3 regions of the Brevibacterium ammoniilyticum genome follow, and region 1 is predicted to be linked to each of the others. Evidence: predicted binding sites of a transcription regulator. Region 1 holds the regulator's gene; each other region holds the start of a gene.

Region 1 (7,684 bases):
CGGGACGACCCTCCGCCCGCCGAGGCTGACGATCGGCACGGTGCGGGAGACTCCGGGTTCGAAGCGGACCGACGTCCCCGCGGGGACGTCGAGACGGAAGCCGTCGGTCTGCCGCCGATCGAAGGCGAGGGCGGCGTTGACGTCGGGAAGGTGGATGTGCGAACCGATCTGCACCGGGCGGTCGCCGGTGTTCTCGATCGTCACGGTCCCGGTCTCCCCCGCCGAGTCGCGGCGATTGAGCACTCGGGTTCCCTCGCGCACGCGCACCGCACCGGGCCCGTGGTCTCTCGTTCCTGCCATGGGCGTCCTCTCGGTCGGTTGGTTTCAGTCGTGTCTGTCTCGGTCGATCCATCGCGGCCGGCTGGCCGCGGTCAGCCGTCCCTGCTCAGTCGATGGGGTTGTGGATGGTGACGAGCTTGCGCCCGTCGGGGAAGGTCGCCTCGACCTGAACGTCGTGGAGCATGGCGGCGACATCGTCGAGGACGTCGTCCCGGCTGAGCACCTCCCTGCCTTCGACCATGAGCTCCTCGACTTTCGCGCCTTCCCGTGCCCGCTCGATCACCCACGTGCTCAGCAGCGCCACGGCTTCCGGGTGGTTGAGCGGCACTCCGCGTGACAGCCGGTCGCGGGCGATCATGCCGGCCACCGAGAGCAGCAGCTTCTCGGTGTCACCGGGGGTGAAGTGCATCAGCGCTCCCGGCCGGGGTCGGCGGACTCGCGCCCGACCTCGGCCCGCCCCCGCGTGACACTCGGCCGTGCCCCACCGGGGTCGGCAGGCAGGACATGTTCGCCGAGGCGGTCGGTTGAGAGCGCGAGCGAGCTGAGATAGAGCGGCTGCCCGTCCGGACCGGTCTTCGCCGAGGCGATCATGTCCGGACGCTCGAACTCCATCTCCGTCACGTGGCACCACAGAGTGACATCGGTGGGATTGCCGTGCTCGTCGAACATCGGCACATCGATGCCGTCGTCCCGGCGGCGCAGGTAGTACCGGCCCCGGGTGAGGATCGCCATGAGCGGGGTCGCGACGATCGCGATACCCACGGCGAAGAGCGGCGAGAACGGCTGCACGGCGGCACCGAACGCCCCGAAGTAGATGGCGATGGACACCCCTCCCGAGAGCAGGAGGGACACGACTCCGACGGGATTCCAGTCGTAGAGCATGCCCCGACGGAACTCCGGTGTCTTCGGCGAGAGACCGAGAACGTACTTGTTGATCGCAATGTCCGCGGCGACGACGCAGATCCACGACATCGCGAGGTTCGCGTAGAAGCTGAGGATCGCGTTGAGGAAGTCGAACATGTTCAGCTCCATGAGCGCGAGCGCGAAGAGCAGGTTGACGACGAGGAAGGTGATCCGTCCCGGATAGCGCTTGGTGATGCGCGTGTACGCGTTCGTCCAGGCCAGCGAACCCGAGTAGGCGTTGGTGACGTTGATCTTCACCTGCGAGATGACGACGAGAACGACGGCGAGCAGGAGGGCGAGCCACTGGGGCATCATCTGCTCGTAGGTGGCGAGCAGCTGCTGGACCGGTTCGGTCGCGAAGCTCGTCGCCCCGGGGACGTTGGCGATGAGGTAGACGGCGAGGAACATGCCGATGATCTGCTTCGTCGCCCCGAAGATCACCCAGCCGGGTCCGGCGAGGATGACGGCGGCCCACCAGCTGCGACGGTTGGCCGGGGTGCGCGGGGGCATGAAGCGCAGGTAGTCGATCTGCTCGGCGATCTGGGCGATGAGCGAGAGGCAGACGCCGGCTGCGAGCATCGCCGAGGCGAAGTTCGCGCTCTCCCCGTTCTCCCCCTGGTAGGCGAAGAAGGAGTTGACGGAGTCGGGCTGGAAGGCGATGAGGTAGCCGACGGGGACGACCATGAGGACGAGCCACAGGGGTGTCGTCGAGACCTGCAGCCGGGCGAGCGCCTTCATGCCGAAGATGACGAGCGGGAAGATGAGCACCGTGGACACGAGATAGCCGATGGGGCGTGGGAGTCCGAGACCGAGGTAGAGCCCTTGGGCCATGATCGAGCCCTCGAGGGCGAAGAAGATGAAGGTGAACGTTGCGAAGATGATGTTCGTGATCACCGAACCGTAGTAGCCGAATCCGGCCCCGCGGGTGATGAGATCGAGGTCGAGGTTGTAGCGCGCGGCGTAGAACGCGAGCGGCCAGCCGGTGAGGAAGATGATGATCGCGGCGGTGAGGATGCCGAGGATGCCGTTCGCCGTGCCGTGCGCGAGCCCGATGCTCGCACCGATCGAGAAGTCGGCGAGGTAGGCGATGCCGCCGAGTGCGCTCGTCGCGACCACGGCCGGCGCCCACGTGCGGTAGGACCGCGGTGCGAACCGCAGCGTGTAGTCCTCGAGACTCTCCTTCGCCGCGGCCTTCGCCTCATTGCTGCCGGCCGGCGGCGTGGCCGACCCGTCTGCGGTCACTGTCATGGTGGGCTCCTCGGTCGTCGTCCGGACTCAACATCGCCCATCCTGACAGCCGATTGTTTCGGTCCGTGACGGGCGAGTTTCGTCCATGTTTCGAGACCTGTATCTCACCTTGCAAACACTGCCGCCCGCCGAGGTGGAACGCCGCAGCCCTCGCGTCGAGCCGAGTGCGTGTGTGCCGCCGCCGAAAACAAGTCGAGCCCACTTGAGTCTGTGGGGCACAGTTCGTGAACTGTGCCCCACAGACTCAAGTGAGCTCAACCGAGAGTCGACCGCCAGTAGGCAACCGGCCGCCAACAGCCGGGCGACCACTATCAGGCAACCGGCCGCCCGCCAACTGCCGACCCGCTCACACCCTCCGGGCGCGGAAGTCGTCGTAGAGCACGACGGCGCCGGTCGGGGATTCGGCTTTGACCTTGGGGCGCCGGCCCCGGGCGATCGAGACGACATCGCCTCCGGAGCCGGCGGCGAACACGCGCGCATCGCGTTCGCGTTCCTCCGCCTGCGCGAGGACTTCCTCCTCGAGCTCCTGGTTCCGGTTCCTCAGTGCGTCGATCTGGTTCTGCATCTCCATGATCTTCTTGATCCCCACGAGGTTGACCCCCTCGTCCTGGGAGAGATGCTGGATCAGGCGCAGCTTCGCGATGTCGCGACCCGAATAGCGTCGGCCTTTGCCGGCCGTGCGCTGCGGGATGACAAGGCCCATCCTGTCGTACTGGCGCAGGGTCTGCGGGTGCATGCCCGCAAGCTCCGCCGCCACCGAGATGACGTAGAGGGCCGCGCTCTGAGAGAACTGCATACGAATGCGCCGCCTCAGCTCGTCTTGGCCCGATCGAGCAGGCCGGCCCGCGGATCCTCGTCCTCGGTCGCCGCCTTGTACGCCTCGACCGCTTCCTTGGCTTCCTTCGACAGGTTCTTCGGTGCGACGATCTCCACGGTCACGAGCAGATCGCCCGTGCCCTTCTTCGTCTGCACGCCCTTGCCGCGCACCCGCAGGGTCCTGCCCGAGGGCGTGCCCGCGGGGATCTTGACCTTGACGGGCTGACCGCCGAGCGTGGGCACCTTGACCTCGGCGCCGAGTGCCGCCTCGTCGAAGCTCACCGGCAGGTCGATGCGCAGGTTGTCGCCGTCCCGGGTGAACACCGGGTGCGGTTTGACGTTGACGGTGAGGATGACGTCTCCGGGCTCGCCGCCGTTCGGGCTGGCCTTGCCCTTGCCGGCCAGACGGATCTTCTGCCCGTCCTTGACCCCGATCGGGGTGCGCACCGTCAGCGGCTTGCCGTTGGGCATCTTCAGTTTGACCGAGGCGCCGTTGGCCGCCTCGGTGAAGCTGAGGTTCGTCGAGGACTTGATGTCCCCGCCCTTGACCGGAGGCGAATAGCCGCCGAAGCCACTGTCGCCGTAGCCGCCGTAGGAGGCACCGCCGCCGAATCCGCCCAGCAGATCGGCGAGGTCGGGCGGCACGTCTCCGTAGCCGCCGGATCCGCCGAAACCGCCGCCGGAGTACGTCGTCCGGGTCCGGGTGCGCCCGCCGCCTCCGAAGAGGTCGGAGAACACGTCGTCGAAGCCGCCTCCGCCACCGGCGCCGCCGGCGCCCGCGCTGAACCGGGCACCGCTGCCCATCGCGCGCACCTGGTCGTACTGCTCGCGCGACTCCTTGTTCGACAGCACCTGGTGGGCCTGTCCGATCTCCTTGAACTTGGCCTCCGCCTCGGCGTCGCCCGGATTCGCGTCCGGATGGTACTTCCGCGCGAGCTTGCGGTAGGCCTTCTTGATCTCGGAGTCCGTGGCGTCCTTGGAGACGCCGAGGGTCTTGTAGAAGTCCTTCTCGAACCAATCATTCTGAGGTCCGGTACTCATCTGGCACCTCCCTTCTTCCTTGTCCTGTTCTGCTCGCCGCTGCCTGCCGGCACCGGCTCTGTCATCGTTCTGCTCATCTGTCCACTCACAATCCGCAACCTCCGAAAGCTGTCCTCCCGGAGATTCCGGACCGTCGCCGAGGCGGCCGCCCCGCTCCCAGCGTCCGTGTCCGGACGCTGGGGCTGGGTGTCACCTCGGCGGGGTCGGGATGCTCAGTCCTCGGGCTGCTGCACGCCGACGCGGGCCGCGCGGATGATGCGATCACCCATGCGGTAGCCCGGCTGCATGACCATGAAGACCGTCGGCACCTCGACATCGTTCGACGGCTGCTGCATGAGAGCCTCATGCAGGCGAGGGTCGAACTCGTCGCCGACGGCGCCGTACTGTTCGACGCCGACCTTGGCCAGGGCGTCGAGCAGCTTGTTCACGTGGGCCTCGAAGGGCCCGGTCACGTCGCCGTTCTCCTGCGCCAGACGCACCTCGTCGAGGACGGGGACCAGGGCCTCGACGGCCTTGATCGTTCCGCCCGCGGCTGCCCGCTCGCGTTCGCGGTCGGCACGCATGCGGTAGGCAGCGTACTCCGCGTTGATCCGCTTGAGATCGGCGAGGTGGGCGGCTGCCTCCGACCCGGGCGCGGGCTCGGCCGCACCCGGCTCGGTGGCCGCCTCGGTGTCGTCCAGCGTGGAGGCATCGGCCGGGATGTCGACACCGAGGTCGCTGGCGTCGGCCAGCACCTCCTCGGTGTCGGCGCCTTCACCGGCCCCCGCGGCCGACTGGGCGTCGGCCTCGGGACGAAGCTCACCGGTGTCGGGGTCGACCCGGCGCTTGTCATGGAAGGTGAAGCGCGGCTCCTCGGACGACGGATCGTTGCCCTCGGTCGTCATTACTTCTTCTCCCCGTCCTCATCATCGTCGACGACCTCGGCATCGACGACATCGTCGTCGGCACCGGTGCCGGCATCGGAGGCGCCGGCCTGGTCAGAGGCACCGGCGGCGCCGGCGTCCTGCTGGGCGTAGATCGCCTCGCCGATCTTCTGCTGCTTCTCGGTGAGCGTGTCGAAAGCCTTCTTCACGGCGTCGTCGTCTTCGCCCTCGAGAGCCTTCTTGACGGCGTCGACGTCGGCCTGCATCTCCGACTTCAGTTCCTCAGGCAGCTTGTCGGCGTTGTCGTCGAGCAGCTTCTGGGTCTGGTAGGCGAGGTTCTCCGCGTTGTTGCGGACATCGGCTGCCTCACGGCGCTTCTTGTCCTCCTCCGCGTGCTCCTCGGCCTCACGGACCATGCGCTCGATGTCCTCCTTGGGCAGGGCCGAGCCGCCGGTGATCGTCATCGACTGCTCCTTGCCTGTGCCCTTGTCGGTGGCCGAGACGTGGACGATGCCGTTGGCGTCGATGTCGAAGGCGACCTCGATCTGCGGCACTCCGCGCGGAGCCGGCGCGATGCCGGTCAGCTCGAAGGTGCCGAGGTTCTTGTTGTCCCGAGTGAACTCGCGCTCACCCTGGAACACCTGGATCGACACCGAGGGCTGATTGTCCTCAGCCGTGGTGAACGTCTCCGAGCGCTTGGTCGGGATCGGGGTGTTGCGTTCGATGAGCTTCGTCATCACGCCGCCCTTGGTCTCGAGTCCGAGCGAGAGCGGGGTGACGTCGATGAGGAGGACGTCCTTGCGTTCGCCCATGAGCACACCGGCCTGCACGGCGGCGCCGATCGCGACGACCTCATCGGGGTTGACGCCCTTGTTGGGCTCCTTGCCTCCGGTGAGCTCGGTGACGACCTGGGTGACGCCGGGCATACGGGTCGAACCGCCGACGAGGACGACGTGGTCGATGTCCTTGACGGACACGCCTGCGTCCTTCATCACAGCGTGGAACGGGGCCTTGGTCCGCTCGAGGAGGTCCTTGGTCAGATCCTCGAACTTCGCCCGGGTGAGGGTCTCGTCGAGGTGGATCGGACCGTTCTCGCTCATCGACAGGTACTGCAGGGAGATGTTGGTGCTCGTCGCGGACGAGAGCTCCTTCTTCGCCTGCTCAGCGGCCTCCTTGAGACGCTGCATCGCCGTGGAGTCCTTGGTCAGGTCCACGCCGTAGTTGTTCTTGACCTGCTCAACCAGCCAATCGACGATCCGCTGATCCCAGTCGTCGCCGCCGAGGCGGTTGTCGCCGGAGGTCGCACGGACCTGAATGGTCGAGAAGCCGTCGTCGTCCTTGCCGACTTCGAGCAGCGAGACGTCGAAGGTGCCGCCGCCGAGGTCGAAGACGAGGATGAGCTCGTCTTCCTTGCCGCGTTCGAGGCCGTAGGCCAGGGCCGCAGCGGTGGGCTCGTTGATGATGCGCAGGACGTTGAGGCCGGCGATCTCACCGGCGTCCTTCGTGGCCTGACGCTCGGCGTCGTTGAAGTAGGCAGGGACGGTGATGACCGCGTCGGTGACCTTCTCCTGCAGGTACTCCTCGGCGTCGTGCTTGAGCTTCTGGAGGATGCGGGCGGAGACCTCGGGAGCGGTCAGCGTCTTGCCGCCGATCTCGGTGTTCCAGTCGGTGCCCATGTGGCGCTTGACGGACGCCACGGTGTTCTTCACGTTGGTGACAGCCTGGCGCTTGGCGATCTCGCCGACCAGGGAGTCCCCGTTCTTGTTGACTGCGACGACGGACGGGGTCGTGCGACCGCCTTCCATGTTCGCGATGACCTTGGGGTCGCCGCCTTCGAGGACTGCGACGACGGAGTTCGTGGTTCCGAGGTCGATTCCAACTGCACGTGCCATATCGTTTCTCCTTATCTGTGAGAGTCGGCTCGGGCTGAATGCGCGCGGTCGGCCTGAGAGGTGCCACCGGGAGCTGCCTCCCGGAGTCGTCTCGTCGGACCGTCGCCCGCATTGAGTCTGATGGACTCAAGTATTCTCTTCGCGGCCGAGATCGTCAATCCCCGCCTCATAAAAGTTGCGTACACCAGACTCAACTTTGTGGAGCGGGGGTTTATTCCGCTCCTGAAGAATTTTTTCGAAGGTCCTTTAAGATGCGTTCCGAGTGGTGCGCTTCCTACCAGCATGCGACACCGAGCTCGTATCGACCACCCTCGGACTGATCTGCCCTCAAGAAGTGATCAGCGAAGAACCTGTGCGTCGTCCTCCGTTTTATCAGGCAGAGAAATTTCCCCGGTGTGTTCTAGCTCACGGCCACTCACAGGACCGCCATGCACGAGAGCCTCCTCGAACTCGATTGGCTCTGGCTCGCAGACTTCGCCCCCAACACCACACGAATCGCAACGCAGCCGTTCCACCTCCAAGAACAAGACGGTGCCCACCTGCGCAGACACGTCCTCGACATACAACTCGAACACAGCAACGGCAGCAACACACTCGTCGATGCGAACCCAGCAACCAGACTCTCCGACAAACGGGTACAGG
Region 2 (7,684 bases), on a different contig from region 1:
GCCGGAGATCGACTTCGCACAGGCCCCGCCCGCCGGCAGCCGTGACCGCCTCCTCGAGCTCGGTCCCGAGGGCTTCGCCCGCGCGCTGCGGGAGCAGACGGCGCTCGCTGTCACCGACACCACCTTCCGCGACGCCCACCAGTCCTTGCTCGCCACCCGCGTGCGCACCCGCGACCTCCTCGCCGTCGCCGGACACGTCGCCCGGATGACCCCGCAGCTGCTGAGCATCGAAGCCTGGGGCGGGGCCACCTACGATGTGGCTCTGCGCTTCCTCGGCGAGGATCCGTGGGAGCGCCTGTCCCAGCTGCGGGAGGCGATCCCCAACATCGCCCTCCAGATGCTCCTGCGCGGTCGCAACACCGTCGGCTACACCCCGTACCCCACCCAGGTCACCGACGCCTTCGTCGACGAGGCTGCCCGCACCGGCATCGACGTCTTCCGCATCTTCGATGCGCTCAACGACATCGAGCAGATGCGACCGGCCATCGAAGCCGTGCGCGCGACGGACACGACGATCGCCGAGGTGGCCCTGTGCTACACCTCGGACATCCTCGATCCGCGCGAGGAGCTCTACACCCTCGACTACTACCTCCGGCTGGCCGAGGAGATCGTGGGCGCCGGTGCGCATGTGCTCGCGGTCAAGGACATGGCCGGTCTGCTCCGCCCGGCTGCCGCGGCCAAGCTCGTGACCGCCCTGCGGGAGAACTTCGACCTCCCGGTCCACGTCCATACCCACGACACCGCAGGCGGTCAGCTCGCGACCCTGTTCGCGGCCGCCGACGCCGGTGCCGATGCCGTCGATGCCGCCTCGGCGGCGATGGCGGGCACGACGAGCCAGCCGAGTCTCTCGGCCCTCGTCGCCGCCTTCGAACACACCGACCGCGATACGGGGCTGAGCCTGACCGCCGTCCAGGACCTCGAACCGTACTGGGAGTCGGTGCGCAAGGTCTACGCGCCCTTCGAATCCGGCCTGCCGGGACCGACGGGTCGCGTGTACCGGCATGAGATCCCCGGCGGGCAGCTCTCGAACCTGCGCCAGCAGGCCGTGGCACTCGGTCTGGGGGAGCGGTTCGAGGAGATCGAGCGGATGTACGAAGCCGCCGACGACATCCTCGGCCACCTCGTCAAGGTCACCCCGTCGTCGAAGGTCGTCGGCGATCTCGCCCTCCACCTCGTCGGCGCCGGAGTCGACCCCGCGGAGTTCGCCGAGAATCCGGACAGGTTCGACATCCCCGACTCGGTCATCGGCTTCCTCTCCGGCGACCTCGGCGATCCTCCCGGCGGATGGCCCGAGCCGTTCCGGACGAAGGCCCTGGCCGGTCGCACGCACAAGCCCGTCGTCGAGGACCTCGCCGCCGAGGATGCCGCCGCCCTGGCCGAGCCGGGCCCGCAGCGTCAGGCGAAGCTCAACGAACTCCTCTTCCCGGGACCGACGAAGGAGTTCGATCGTATGCGCTCAAGCTACGGCGACCTCTCCGTCGTCGAGACCTCCGAGTACCTCTACGGTCTGACCTCGGGCGATGAGCACACGGTCGAGCTGTCGAAGGGCAAGAACCTCCTCATCGGCCTGCAGGCGATCGGCGACACCGACGAACGCGGCATGCGCTCGGTGATGTTCACCCTCAACGGTCAGCTGCGTCCCCTCCAGGTCCGCGACCGGGCGATCGAATCCGAGGTCAAGACCGCGGAGAAGGCGGATGCGACGAACTCCGGTCACGTCGCGAGCCCGTTCGCGGGCGTCGTCACGCTCCAGGTCGGAGTCGGCGACACCGTCGACGCCGGTGACGTCATCGCCACGATCGAGGCGATGAAGATGGAGGCCTCGATCACCGCCCCGGTGGCCGGACCCGTCTCCCGGGTCGCGATCGACTCGGTGTCTCAGCTCGAGGGCGGCGACCTCGTGGCGGTCATCGGTGGCTGAGCGCGAGATCCGCCTGTGGGGCGACCCCGTGCTCCGCAGCACCAGCGCCCCCGTCACGGTCTTCGACGACTCCGTGGCCGCTCTCGCCCAGGACCTCGTCGACACCTCCCTGCCCGACGGCCGCGCCGCGGTCGCGGCCCCGCAGATCGGGGTCGGGCTGCGGGCGTTCGGCTACGACCTCGACGGGCGCACTGGGTATCTCATCAACCCTGAGATCGTCGAGGTCGGCGGCGAGCTGCGCGACATCGAAGAGGGCTGCCTGTCCGTGCCCGGGCTGTTCTTCCCCACCCCGAGGTGGGAGTTCGCCCGTGCCCGCGGTGTCGATGCGGAGAACAATCCGGTCGAGATCGAAGGACATGAGGTCTTCGCGCAGATGATCCAGCACGAGATCGCCCACCTCGACGGTCAGGTCTACATCCAGACGCTGCCGGGGGAGCGCCGCCGCGAGGCCATGAAGGCGATCCGCTCGTCGTCGTGGTTCCTGGCCTCATGACAGCACCGCACACAGCAGAGTCTGCGCACACAGCAGAGTCTGAGAACAACGAGGAGAAGAACGATATGGTCATCGCACGCACCGCCGTCATCGGCAGCGGGCTCATGGGGGCGGGCATCGCCGAGGTGCTCGCGAAGTCCGGCTGCGACGTCATCGTCTCCGAGGTCAGCGACGACGCGGTTGCCGCCGGTCGCGCCCGGATCGAGAAGTCCCTGGCCAAGGCCGTTGAGAAGGGCAAGCTCTCGGCCGCCGAGTCAGAAGCGGCGCTGTCGCGTCTGCGGTTCACCACCGACATCGCCGATCTCGCCGACCGGCAGCTCGTCATCGAGGCCGCGAGCGAGAACGAGGACATCAAGAAGGCGATCTTCGCCCAACTCGACGAGGTCGTCACCGACCCGACCGCGATCCTCGCCTCGAACACCTCGTCGATGCCGATCATCCGCTTCGCCCAGGCCACCTCGCGGCCCGAACGCGTCCTCGGGATCCACTTCTTCAACCCGGCGCCCGTGCAGCCGCTCGTCGAGATCGTCTCCTCGGTGCTCACCGACCCCGAGGTCGCCGAGACCGCGACGACGTTCGTCACCGAGGTCCTCGGCAAAGCCCCCGTCCAGGCCTCCGATCGGCCCGGATTCATCGTCAACGCCCTCCTCATCCCGTACCTGTGCTCGGCCATCAGGATGCTCGAGGCGGGGCTGGCGACGAAGGAGGACATCGACACGGGAATGGTCAAGGGGTGTGCGCACCCGATGGGTCCGATCGCCCTGGCCGACCTCGTCGGCATCGACACCTGCCTCTTCGCCGCCGAGAGCATCTACACCGAGACCGGCGACCCCGCGGCGAAGCCGCCGGTCCTCCTCTCCCGCATGGTCGATGCGGGCCTGCTCGGCGTGAAGTCCGGACGCGGCTTCTACGAGTACTGAGGACCGCGACCGGCGCAGTTCCGGCGCAGATCCGCACACGACGAAGGGCACCCGGCCTGGCCGGGTGCCCTTCGCGTCGCAGCCAGGTCCTATCCGGCCAGCAGCTTCTCGTAGCTCGCGAGCTTGACGCACGCGACGAGGCCCTCGGCGGCGAGTTCGACCTCGGCGAGGCTCGGCATCGTCGGGGCGATGCGGATGACGTTGCCGGCCGGGTCGATCCCGTAGGGATGGGTCGCCCCTGCCGGGGTGAGCTTGACGCCTGCTTCGGCAGCGAGCTTGACGATTCTCTCCGCCGTGCCCTCGAGGGTCGTCAGGGTGATGAAGTAACCCCCGTCGGGCTTCGTCCACGTCGCAAGCTCCGTGCTGCCGAGGCCCTGTTCGAGGGCGTCGAGGACGGCGTCGAACTTCGGGGCGATGATCTCGGCGTGCTTGCGCATGTGGGCGACGACGCCGTCGGCATCCCCGAAGAACCTCAGATGGCGCAGCTGGTTGACCTTGTCCGGGCCGATCGCGATCTTGCCGAGGTTCGCGATGAACCAGCGCATCGTCTCCGGGCCGGCGCCGAAGAAGGACACGCCCGCGCCCGCATGGGTGATCTTCGACGTCGAGGCGAAGATCCACGGGCGCTCGGGATGTCCCGCCTCGGCGCACAGGCTGAGGATGTCCACGGGCTCCGGGTGCGTCTCCCGCAGATGGTGGAGGCCGTATGCGTTGTCCCAGAGCAGCGTGAAATCGGGCGCTGCCGCCGGCATCGCGGCGAGTTCGGCGGCGCGCTCCTCGGTGATCGTGATGCCCGTGGGATTGGAGTACATGGGCACGAGCCACATGCCCTTGACGCTGGGGTCCTCGGCGAGGCGCTGCGCCTCGGCGACGATCGGCCCCTCGTCGTCCATGGGAATGGAGAGGAGTTCGAAGCCGAGGGACTCGGCGAGCGTGAAGTGGCGGTCGTAGCCGGGAACCGGGCACAGCAGCTTGTGCGGTCCCGCACCCCACGGGGTGCCGTCGACCGCAGTGCCGTGGAGGAGGGCGAAGGTCAGGGCCTGCCCCATGAGGGTCAGGGACGCGTTGCCCCCGGCCAGCAGCTGATCGGCGGGCACCTTGAGCAGGGGGGAGAAGAGCTCCCGGAGTTCGATGATTCCGTCGATGCCGCCATAGTTGCGGGCGTCGACCCCGCTCGGTGTGCGCGCATCGTCCCCGGTGACCAGGCCGAGCAGCGCATCGGAGAGATCGAGCTGCTCACTGCCGGGTTTGCCGCGCGTGATGTCGAGGTCCAGTCCGCGGGAGGCGAACTCCTCGTACGCACGTGAGGCCTGCTCGAGCTCGGACTCGAGATCGGGGGTTGAGGTCATCGATGCTCCTTCTCGCCGAGGTGTCGGCGGTGGTCTCTGCCGGTCCTCCCATCCTAGTCACAACGGGGGAGCGCGACCGCTAGAGTGGGATGCCGAGACAGGCCCGCAGAACGCGGGTGGATGAGCAGGGGAGTGAAGCCGCATGGTCAGACCGCGGGCTCGGGCCGTCCACGGGACGAACTTCTCCCGTGAGGCCCATCGCTACGATGCGGTGCGCCCTGGCTACCCGCAGGCCGCCCTCGACCTCCTCGGCTGGGAGTGGTCCGAGCTGCGTGTCTGCGACCTAGGAGCGGGCACGGGGATCCTCTCGGCGCAGCTGCTCGACCTCGGTGCCGAGGTGGTCGCCGTCGATCCCGACGGACCCGCCCTGTCCCGCAACCCCGCACCGTATCGGCTCGGCACCGCCGAGGACACGGGTCTTGCCGCCGGCAGCGTCGACGTCGTCACGGTCGCTCAGGCCTGGCACTGGTTCGACGAGGCGGCGGCTGCCGAGGAGATCGCCCGCATTCTGCGGCCCGGAGGTCGCCTGGTCATCCTCATCAATCAGCTCGACGTCCGCGTCGACTGGGTGCTGCGGCTGAGCCGGATCATGCACGCCGGCGATGTCTACCGTCCCGCCTACGTGCCCGCACCCGCCGGATTCGCGCTGCGGGAGAGGGCGGTCGTCGACTTCGCGACCCCGCTCGACGTCGACGGCATCGTCGACCTCGCGCGCACGCGTTCGTACTGGCTGCGGTCGGACGAGACGATCAGGGAGCGCGTCGAGACCAATCTGCGCGGCTACCTCAGCGAGGAGCACCCGATCTCGGGCACCGTCGACCTGCCCTACATGTGCCTGGCCTACGTCCTCGACAGGCTCTGAGCCGTGGGCCCGCGGACATGCGAAGCGGGGCCGCACATCGTGCGGCCCCGCCGGGCATCCGGAGACGGGGGACTCAGTCGGTCCGCTCCTCGGTCTCGATGACCTCGGTCGATTCGACGACCTCGGTCTCCTTCGGGGCCTGGTGGTTGACGTTGATCTTGCGGGGACGGGCCTCCTCGGCGACGGGGATCGTCAGCGTGAGCACGCCGTCCTGATAGTCGGCGCTGATCCGGTCGAGGGCCACGCGGTTGCCCAGGGTGAGCTGACGGGCGTAAGTGCCGGTCGTGCGCTCACGGGTCAGCCACTTGACGTCCTTCTCACCCACCGGCGAGGTGCGCTGAGCACGCACGGTCAGGGTCCGATCCTCGACATCGACGTCGATGCTCGCCGGGTCGACCCCGGGCATGTCGATCTGGGCGACGAAGACCTCGCCGTCGCGGTAGAGGTCCATCGGCAGGGTCGTCGAGTTCGGATTCCGGGTGACCTCGGTGAAGAAGCGGTCGAGATCGCGGATCGGGTCGAAGCGAGTGGCCATGAGCATCCTTTCTCAGAGAGTCTGTACATTGAGTCAAACACACTCAACTTTGAAATCATTCCGCACACAGGGAACTCCCACCGAATGCGAAACGGCCGGCCCCCGAAGCGGGGACCGGCCGTGGACTCAGGAGCTCACTCGCTCTCGGCGGTGATGTCCGGGTGGCGCGAACCGAGCGCATTGTCGATCGAGAGCAGACCCGAACCGCTGTCGCCGACGATCTCGAGGCGGCCGATGATCTCCGAGATGCTCGCCTCCTCCTCGACCTGCTCGTCGATGAACCAGTTGAGCAGCGGGAGGACGTCGATGTCGCCCTCGGTCTGAGCGGTGCGGTAGATGTTGCGGATCGACTCGGAGACCTTCTCCTCATGGGCGAGGGCGGCCTTGAAGAAGTCGAGAGGACGCGATCCCGAGACCTTCGGGGCAGCGATGTCGCCGATCTGCGGGGCGAATCCGCGGTCGACGCAGTGCTGGATGAACTTGGCCGCGTGGACCTGCTCCTCCTCCGACTGCGCACGCATCCACCGGGTCATGCCGGGCAGATCCTGATCGTCGAGCTGGATCGACATCTGGAGGTAGACCATCGAGGCCTCGAGCTCGAGCGTGACCTGCTCGCCGAGGACCTTCTGCATTGCGGGGCTCATGTGCATGTGCGACTCCTAATGACTGCGGCCGGCGACGGGATGCCGCCTGCTTCAAGACTAGCCTGACACCATTTCTGGAATCATTCCAGTGTGGGAAGGCTCGGCAAACAGTGCTGAGGCAAGCCGAACCTCGCTGCGCGCCCCGCACGGGCCGTTCTCATTCCCCTCCGACGGACACGGCCGGGATGTCGGGGTGGCGCTGCGCCACCAGAGTCGCCTGTTCGAAGGCGTGGGCGACCTCGAGGAGGCGGACGTCATCACCGGGCCGGGCGACGAGCTGGACGCCGACCGGCAGTCCCGAGGCCGAGAAGCCGGCGGGCACGGAGATCGCCGGACACCCGGTCGCCGAGATCAGGCACAGCGCCCGCATCCAGTCGAGGTAGGTCTCCATGGGCACCCCGTCGATCTCCGTGGGGTATTCGATGCCGATGTCGAACGGCAGCACCTGGCAGGTCGTGAGGACGAGGACGTCGTGGTCTGCGAAGAACGCGTCGACCTCCTCGCTCAACCGGGCCCGGGCGGACTCGGCGGAGACCACCTCGGCGCCGGTGAGCCGCAGTCCCTCCTCGATGTTCCACACGACGGAGTCCTTCATCCGCTCGCGGTCAGTCTCGAGCAGCGTTCCCCACGAACCGACGAAGTCGAGGGCGCGGCGGACGGTGAAGACCTCGTCGGCATCACGCAGGTCGGGGATCGTGTCATCGACGTCGGCGCCGAGATCGGCGAAGACGGCGGCGGTGTCGGCGACGATCGCGCGCACCTCGGGTTCGAGGGGGAGAAGACCTGCGAGGTCGGGGCTGAAGCCGATGCGGACCCCGGACAGGGACGGTTCGTCCTCGGCGCCGAGGCGGAAGACGGGCTGGTCGAAGACGGATCCGGGTTCGGGCAGCGAGGCGGGTGCGCCCGGTTCCGGGCCCGCGCCGACGCTCATGAGCAGGGCGACATCGGAGACCGTGCGGG
Region 3 (7,684 bases), on a different contig from region 1:
GTGTCGGATCTCCGAGCTGGTGTCGGCTAACCGCGTTGGTGTCGGATCGTCGTGCTGGTCCGCGTCCCTGAGCAGCCGCTCGCGCCCGCAGACAGCCACACTCGTCCCCGGACAGCACAGTGCCCGGGTCGGAGATGATCTCCCACCCGGGCACTGGCCCGTGCAGTCACACACGTTCTGCAGCCGCGCTCAAGCAGCCGCGCTCAAGCGGCAGCGCTCAGTTCACGCGCCCACGGAGTCCGCACTCACGCGGCCAGCGGCGCGCTCTCTCGCGCGGTGACGGCGAGCTGACCGTCGACGACGGTGACGTCGACGACTCCGCCCTCGCCGACCGCCTCGGTGACGAGGATGTCAGCGATCCGGTCGTCGAGCTCGCGCTGGATGACACGGCGCAGTGGACGGGCACCGAACTCGGGTTCGTAGCCCGCCTCGGCGAGCCAGTCCATAGCCTCCTCGGTGACGTCGAGGGCGATGCCCTGACGGCCCAGGCGCTCGATCGAGAGTTCGAGCTGGAGCCCGACGATCTCCCGCAGCTGGACGCGGTCGAGGCGGGTGAACATCACGGTCTCGTCGATCCGGTTGAGGAACTCGGGACGCATGACCTCCTTGAGCCTGCCCATCACCTTCGCCCGCAGGTCACGGTCGGTGACCGTGGCATCCGCCGAGGTGAAGCCCAGCGGGGTGCTCTGGCCGATGAACTCGGACCCGAGGTTCGAGGTCATGATGATGACCGTGTTGCGGAAGTCGACCGTCCGGCCCTGACCGTCGGTGAGCCGACCGTCGTCGAGGACCTGGAGGAGCAGGTTGAACGCATCCGGGTGCGCCTTCTCGACCTCGTCGAGGAGGATGACCGCATACGGCCGCCTGCGGACCTGCTCGGTGAGCTGGCCGGCCTCGTCGTAGCCGACGTACCCGGGAGGGGCGCCGACGAGACGGGACACGGTGTGCCGTTCCCCGAACTCGCTCATGTCGAACCGGATCATCGCCGACTCGTCGTCGAAGAGGGTCGCGGCGAGCGCCTTCGCCAGCTCCGTCTTGCCCACGCCCGTGGGGCCGAGGAAGAGGAAGCTGCCGATGGGCCTGGCCGGGTCGCCCATTCCGGTCTGGGACCGGCGGATGGCCTTCGACACCGCGGTCACGGCGTCGTCCTGACCGACGACGCGCCCGTGGAGCATGTCCTCGAGCCCGGCGAGGCGGATCTTCGTCTCCTGCGTCATGCTCGACGCCGGGATGCCGGTGGCCCGGGAGACGACCTGAGCGATCTGCTCGGCATCGACGACGCCGTCACCGTCCTCCGCCGAGGCGGTCGTTGAGTTCAGGACCTCCTCGAGTCGGTCGGTGAGGCGGGAGATCTCGTCGCGGATCTCTCCTGCCCGTTCGAAGTTCTCCGCGGCGATCGCCGAGTTCTTCTCCGCTTCGAGCTCGCCGAGTTCGGCGCGCATCGCCGCCGTGTCGACGACGGGTCCGCGGCGCAGGGAGAGCCGGGCACCGGCCTGGTCGATGAGGTCGATCGCCTTGTCCGGCAGGAACCGGTCGGTGATGTAGCGGTGCGAGAGTTCGACGGCGGCGCGGATCGCCTCGGCGTCGTAGGTGACGCCGTGGTGTTCGGCATAGCGACCGGAGAGGCCGTCGAGGATCGTCACGGCGTCCTCGATGCTCGGCTCCCCGACCATGACCGGCTGGAAGCGCCTGGCCAGAGCCGAGTCCTTCTCGATCGTGCGGAACTCGCGCAGAGTCGTCGCGCCGAGGAGGTGGAGATCTCCGCGGGCGAGCCTCGGCTTGAGGATGTTGCCGGCATCCATCGAGTTCGATTCGCCGTTGCCGCCGGCGCCCACGAGGGTGTGGAGCTCGTCGACGAAGACGATGGTGTCCCCGTCCTCGGCGATCTCGTCGAGGGTCGACGTCAGCCTCTCCTCGAAGTCACCGCGGTAGCGGGTGCCGGCGAGCATGCCGGGCATGTCGAGGGAGACGACGCGCTTGCCGCGCAGCTGCGCGGGGATCTCGCCCGATTCGATGGCCTGGGCGAGGCCTTCGGCGATGGCGGTCTTGCCGACGCCGGCCTCACCGATGAGCACGGGGTTGTTCTTCGTCCGGCGGGCGAGGATCTCGATGGTCTCCTCGATCTCGTCGCCGCGGCCGATGACCGGGTCGAGCCGCCCTTCTGCGGCGAGCGCGGTGAGGTCCGTGCCGAACTTCTCGAGCATCGTCTCCTCACCTCCCGTCTCGGTCTCGGCACCCTGGTTCTGCTTGGCCTCGGCCTGTGCGCCGGCCTGCAGGGTGGCCTGCGTGACGCCGGCCTGAGCGAGGATCCGCCCGGCGGGCATCTCCTGGTTGAGGACGAAGGCGAAGAAGACGTGTTCGGGGTCGATGTAGGTCGATCCGAAGGCGCGCGCCACCTGGTAGGCGTCGAGCAGGGCCTTCTGGGCGGCGCCGGTCAGCGTGGGGGCACCGTCGCCGGTGCGCGCAGGAGCGGCCTGCGGGAGCCGTTCGTCGATCGCGTGCACGATCGCCTCGGGGTCGGCGCCCATCTGGCGCAGTGAGGCCGCGCCGTGTTCGGATTCGACCATGACGCGCAGCAGGTGGAGCGCGTCGACCTCTTCCTGGCCGCGTCCGCGCGAATAGTCGGCAGCGCCGTCGACGAGGTCCCGCGTGCGCTTGGTGAGCAGACGGTTGATGTCGACGGAACGTCCCTGCCGTGGAGTGTTCTGACCCTGCAGGTAGCGGGCGAGGAACTCGTCGAACGAGCCCTCGCCGCCGCCGGAAGGTCCGAAGAAGTTAGCCAAAGTGACCTCCTCTTGAAAGTTGAGTCAGGGTGACTCAGTTAAGTCCTTTGACCCAATCAACGAGAATCACTTCGGGGTTATTCCCCGCTCGAATCCGAGCGTGAGCGAGGTCTCCGCAGGCTCCTCCGCGACGGCAGCTCACCGGTCCCGGCGGGCCTGCCGGTCGCGGGCGCGGGCGCTGCGCGGACCGACCGGGCGGGTGCCGACGGCCTTCGCGAGGCCGAGCGGCGGAGTGCCGACGTACATCGACTCGGCCCCGTCGACGGGGAAGGTCTCGTGCCAGACGCCGACGGCGTTCGGTGCCGAGCGGGCCCGTTTGTTGAAGGCCGTCCACGCCGGTCGGTGCTTCGCCGCCGGGTCGGCGGCGTAGGCGTAGAGCTTCTCGAGCGAGTCCCAGTACTGGACGAGCCAGGGCCCACGTGGGTCGAACACGAGTCGGTAGCCGCGCATTCCCGAGTCCGGATCCGCGGAGAGCTCGGCGAGCATCCGCGGCATCGCGGTGAAGACCGGCACCCAGAGGTCCGGGCGCCACCACTGCCGGATCCGCATGCCGATGATGAAGACGACGAGTTCGCCGTCGTAGTCGTGGGTGAGCTTCTCCGGCCCGACGTTCGAGCCCTGCTGCATGGTCGCTTTGGTCGTCATCGCCTTCTCCTGACATACTGGATACCTGAACTCTCCAATATTGGATACCTTCACTTTCCAATATGGCGGGCGATTCTGTCAAGGGGCGAATTCCACGGACAGTCGCAGCCCGTGACCGGTCGACGAAACGAGGTCCGCATGCGCATCTCCGAGCTCTCGCGTCGCACCGACGTTCCGGTGGCGACGATCAAGTACTACCTGCGCGAAGGACTCCTGCCACCCGGCGAGCGGACCTCGGCGACGCAGGCGGTCTACTCCGAGGCGCACGTCGACCGGCTCGAGCTCATCCGTGCGCTCCTCGGCCCGGCGAGGCTCTCGGTCGAGGCGGCGGGGCGCGTACTCAGGGTCATCGACGATCCGCCGGAGACGTTCCTCGACGTGCTCGGTGCTGCGCAGACGGCGACGGCCCCGACGGGTGCATCCGGCACGGCCTCCGACGAGGACCCGGACCTCGGCCCTGCCCGAGAGCTCGTCGCCGAACTCGGCTGGACGGTCGATCCGGGCAGCGTCGAACTCACTCAGCTCGCGAGCGCTCTACGCGCGGTCGAGGCCGGTGGCATCGATGTCGTCGACGGCGGATTGGCGCGCTACGGGCGTACGGTCCATGATCTCGCCCAGGCGGAGGTCGCGACCGTGCCGACCGACGAGATCTCCCGAGCCGTCCGCCAGTCGGTCCTCGGCACGGTCCTTCTCGAACCGGTGCTGCTGTCTCTGCGCCGGCTGGCCCAGCAGGACGTCGCGGGCCGCCTCTTCACCGACGCGGAACACCCGGACCGGGCGGACTGACCGCCCAGCAGGCTGCCCCTGAAACGGTCCGGCTGGCAGTTCGACGAACGAGCTACCCCTTCGACGGCCACCCGTTGGGTGTGCAGCCCTGGAGACCCTTCGTCTGCTGCTGCATGAGCGGAGCGGTCTTGCCCTTGCCCGGGCATGACTTGTGTCCGTGGCCGAGCGCATGCCCGACCTCGTGGTTGATGAGGTACTGCCGGTACTGCGTGAGGTCGTCGAACTCCTTCGTCGCACTCACCCAGCGTTTGGCGTTGAGGATGACGTTGGGTCCGTTGCGGCACGAGAGCTTGCCCAGGGTCTTCAGCGGCAGGCACATCTCGTCGACGGTGTTCGGGCTCGCGATGCTGATCATCGCGTCCTGGCCCTTGTCGACGAGTTCGATCGAGACGCCGTCCATGTCCTGCCAGCCACGCTTGTCCTGGAGGGTGTCGATGACGAAGGCGGCCGCCTCGTCGACGTCGATGGGCAGGTTGTCCTCGACACGCAGGGCGACCTTGAACGACCGGCCTCCTTCGCGATTGGGTCCGACCTCCTCGGCGGGCCGATTCCACGACCCGCTGCCCTTCATGTCGATGTCATCTTCGCTGACATCCTCCCCGCCGCCGGACGACTCGGTCGGCTTCTCGGTCGGTTCGCGGGGTTCGGTGACCGCGGGGGCCGCGATCGTCTCGACGACCTGCGGGGTCCTGCGGGTCTCCGTCGGTTCTTCGGCGGGCGCGCAGGCGCTCACGGCGGTGAGGAGGACTGCAACGGCCATCGCCGAGGCGGCACGGCCGATCCGTGCAGAGCGCGGACCGTTCTCTGTGACAGGGAGGGGCGGAATCACACCTGCGAGTCTAACCGCGAGGCCCGCTCCTCCGCGGGACCTCAAGGTGAATACCGCTCAGAAGGCGAGTTCCCCGCCCGGACCCCGCAGACGAGCACGCAGTCGGAACTCAGGTCCGGCCACCACCTCGGTGTCGGAGGCTCCGAGCACCTCAAGGGCGAAACGAGTGCGATCGGGTTCGGGCGATTCGATGGCGAAGCCGAGCAGTTCAAGGCTCGGCAGCTCACCCTCGGCGGGATGCCGCGAGAGCCCCCAGTCGATGAGGAACGGCTGTGTGCCCTCGCCCGGCAGGGGCGCCCGGGAGGTCAGCTGCCACTCGAGCAGCTCACCGTCGGCGGTCTCGCGGGACATGTCGCGGACCTCGCCGACATCGACGCCTTCGGTGTTCGCGGCAGCTACCTTCGCGGCGAATGCCGGCGGGTGGATCGCCCACGTCTGCAGCCGCGGCGTCGTCGCCAGGTGCGCGTCGAGAGGCAGGGTGCCGTCTGCGGGCCTCTCCTGTTCCGGGTCGGGTCCGAGGATCTCGAGATAGGTCCGAGCCCCCGCTTCCCAACCGGCCGGTGCGAGCCCGATGAGGAAGTTCGCGGTCCCGAGCCCGGGATGCCGGCCGCCCGGCACGGCGCGCACCCTGGTGGTCGCCTCGATCTCGGCGACGGCGGCCGACAGGTCGGGGACGGTGACGACGAGGTGGTCGAGATGTGCGGGAATCAGAGGATCCATGGTCCGCGGGGTCCTTCCAGTCGTGTGTGCAGGGAGTCGGCCTCGCCCTCTTCGACCTCGATCCTCGCATCAAGGGCCGCGAGGACGGCGCGAGGTTCGGCCGGGTCGGGGCTCGTCGCCCAGAACTGCGCGAGGCTCACGCTCGGCATGTCCCGGCTCGCCGGGTGCGGCGAGTCCAGCCAGTCGATGAGGAACGGCTGGATGCCGCCGAGGGCGAGCGGGATCCGCCGCGTCAGCCGCCATCGCAGCGTCTCACCCTCCGGTGTCCGCCTCGTCATGTCGTGGACCTCGCCGAGGTCGACCGCCGGATCGCTCGCACCTGCGGCTGCCGCGACGGCCCCGTCGAAGTCGCTCGGGTGGATCGCCCACCGCTGCACGATGGGTGCGCTCACCCCGCCCAGGCGGGGTGCGGAGAGCTGCGGATCCTGGTCGGGGTCGGGCCCGAGGATCTCGAGATAGGCGCGCCGGGCGCGAGTGCCGCCGATGTCGAGACCGAGCAGCGCATTGGCCGTCCCGAGCCCCGGATGCACTCCGCCGGGGACCGGACGAACCCCCAGCACGGCTTCACATTGCTCAACACTTTCGGCGAGATTCGGGACGGCGATGACGAGATGATCGAAGTCGGCAGGCAGCATCATGTCTCAATATTAAGGCACAGATTGACAGCTTTCGCCCTTATGGGATTGACTCATGGCATGCAGACGACCTCCCGCCGCGCCACATGTCGAACCATGATGTGCGCCGACATGGAATTGATGCCACGCGTCGATTGTTGAGCTAAACAGCTCCGATCCGCGACGTCGACACCCTGCCATCTGCTCTCCGGACACCTCCGTCCCACCTGCTCGAAGGACACCCACGCATGATCTCCGCTCCTCCCGCCTCGGCGGCACCCGCCTCGGCGAGGCAGACGACCACCCGCCGCAGCATCCTCGGCGTCGGACTCGGACTCGGCACCTTCCTCACGCTCAGCGCCTGCACACCCACGGACACCGACCCGCTCAGCGGCGGCTCACCCGTCGACGGCGGGGTGCTCACGTACTTCGAACCGCAGACGTGGACGCTGCTCTACCCACCGTCCGTCGGCTTCTACCCCAACGGCGGGATCATGAACAACATCGCAGCCCGCCTGCTCTGGCAGGACCCGGAGACCCTTGAACTCCACCCGTGGCTGGCGGCAGCGCTGCCCGAGGTCAACGCCGATGCCACGCAGTACACGTTCACCCTGCGTCCGGGCGTGACCTACTCCGACGGGTCGCCGCTCACCCCGGCCAATGTGGCGAAGAACTTCGATCTCTTCGGCCGCGGCGACGAAGCCCGTACCTTGCCGGTGTCCGAGCAGATCTCGAACTACGACCGCAGCGAGGTCCTCGACGCGTCCCGAGTCCGCTTCCACTTCACCGCACCCTCCCCCGGCTTCGCCCAGGCGACGTCGACGATGAATGCGGGCCTCCTCGCCGATTCGACCCTCGACCTCGACGCCGAGGGCTTCGGGCCGGGAAGCGCGACGAAGATCCACACCGCAGGCCCCTTCTACATCAGTGCCGAGACGATCGGGCAGAAGCTCTCCGTCCGCGCCCGCGAAGACTACGATTGGGCGCCCCCGCATCTTAAGCATCAGGGCAGGGCCTACCTCGACGGCATCGACTACCTCGTCAACAATGAGTACTCGGTGCGGATCGGCGCGGTGCTCTCCGGGCAGGCCGACGGGGTCCGCGACGTCCAGGCACCCGACGAGACGCGGGTGAAGGAGCAGGGTCTCCGCCTCTATGCGAAGGCGACGAACGGGATCAACAACAGCATCAACTTCCGATTCCGCACGGACCTGCTCTCCGACATCCGCGTCCGGCAGGCCCTCATCTCGGCCATCGACCGGCAGGAGATCGTCGACAAGCTCTTCACCCCGAACTACCCGCTTGCC

What was found. The regulator HspR, encoded in region 1, represses chaperone genes until heat shock. The targets are predictions, from matches to a motif close to AAGTTGAGTCNNNNNGACTCAACTT.
Region 2: AAHA49_RS04910 (Hsp20/alpha crystallin family protein) is a predicted target of HspR. The motif match lies at 6,106-6,130, and genes of this name have one in related genera.
Region 3: AAHA49_RS10695 (ATP-dependent Clp protease ATP-binding subunit) is a predicted target of HspR. The motif match lies at 2,800-2,824, and genes of this name have one in related genera.

What each region holds. Positions count from the first base shown of each region.
Region 1 is NZ_BAABNP010000018.1:48,576-56,259, forward strand. Features, by position in the region: gene ureB (urease subunit beta) at 1-300, opposite strand, end outside; gene AAHA49_RS15985 (urease subunit gamma) at 386-688, opposite strand; gene AAHA49_RS15990 (purine-cytosine permease family protein) at 688-2,430, opposite strand; gene AAHA49_RS15995 (heat shock protein transcriptional repressor HspR) at 2,777-3,226, opposite strand; gene AAHA49_RS16000 (DnaJ C-terminal domain-containing protein) at 3,241-4,287, opposite strand; gene AAHA49_RS16005 (nucleotide exchange factor GrpE) at 4,500-5,171, opposite strand; gene dnaK (molecular chaperone DnaK) at 5,171-7,042, opposite strand.
Region 2 is NZ_BAABNP010000003.1:231,693-239,376, reverse strand. Features, by position in the region: gene AAHA49_RS04935 (pyruvate carboxylase) at 1-1,921, shown strand, start outside; gene AAHA49_RS04930 (peptide deformylase) at 1,914-2,414, shown strand; gene AAHA49_RS04925 (3-hydroxybutyryl-CoA dehydrogenase) at 2,480-3,334, shown strand; gene AAHA49_RS04920 (aspartate aminotransferase type Ic) at 3,424-4,683, opposite strand; gene AAHA49_RS04915 (class I SAM-dependent methyltransferase) at 4,826-5,545, shown strand; gene AAHA49_RS04910 (Hsp20/alpha crystallin family protein) at 5,619-6,080, opposite strand; gene AAHA49_RS04905 (ferritin) at 6,215-6,730, opposite strand; gene AAHA49_RS04900 (amidase) at 6,882-7,684, opposite strand, start outside.
Region 3 is NZ_BAABNP010000008.1:17,561-25,244, forward strand. Features, by position in the region: gene AAHA49_RS10695 (ATP-dependent Clp protease ATP-binding subunit) at 246-2,783, opposite strand; gene AAHA49_RS10700 (DUF4188 domain-containing protein) at 2,922-3,428, opposite strand; gene AAHA49_RS10705 (MerR family transcriptional regulator) at 3,567-4,214, shown strand; gene AAHA49_RS10710 (DUF3152 domain-containing protein) at 4,267-5,043, opposite strand; gene AAHA49_RS10715 (VOC family protein) at 5,101-5,763, opposite strand; gene AAHA49_RS10720 (VOC family protein) at 5,751-6,401, opposite strand; gene AAHA49_RS10725 (TIGR04028 family ABC transporter substrate-binding protein) at 6,626-7,684, shown strand, end outside.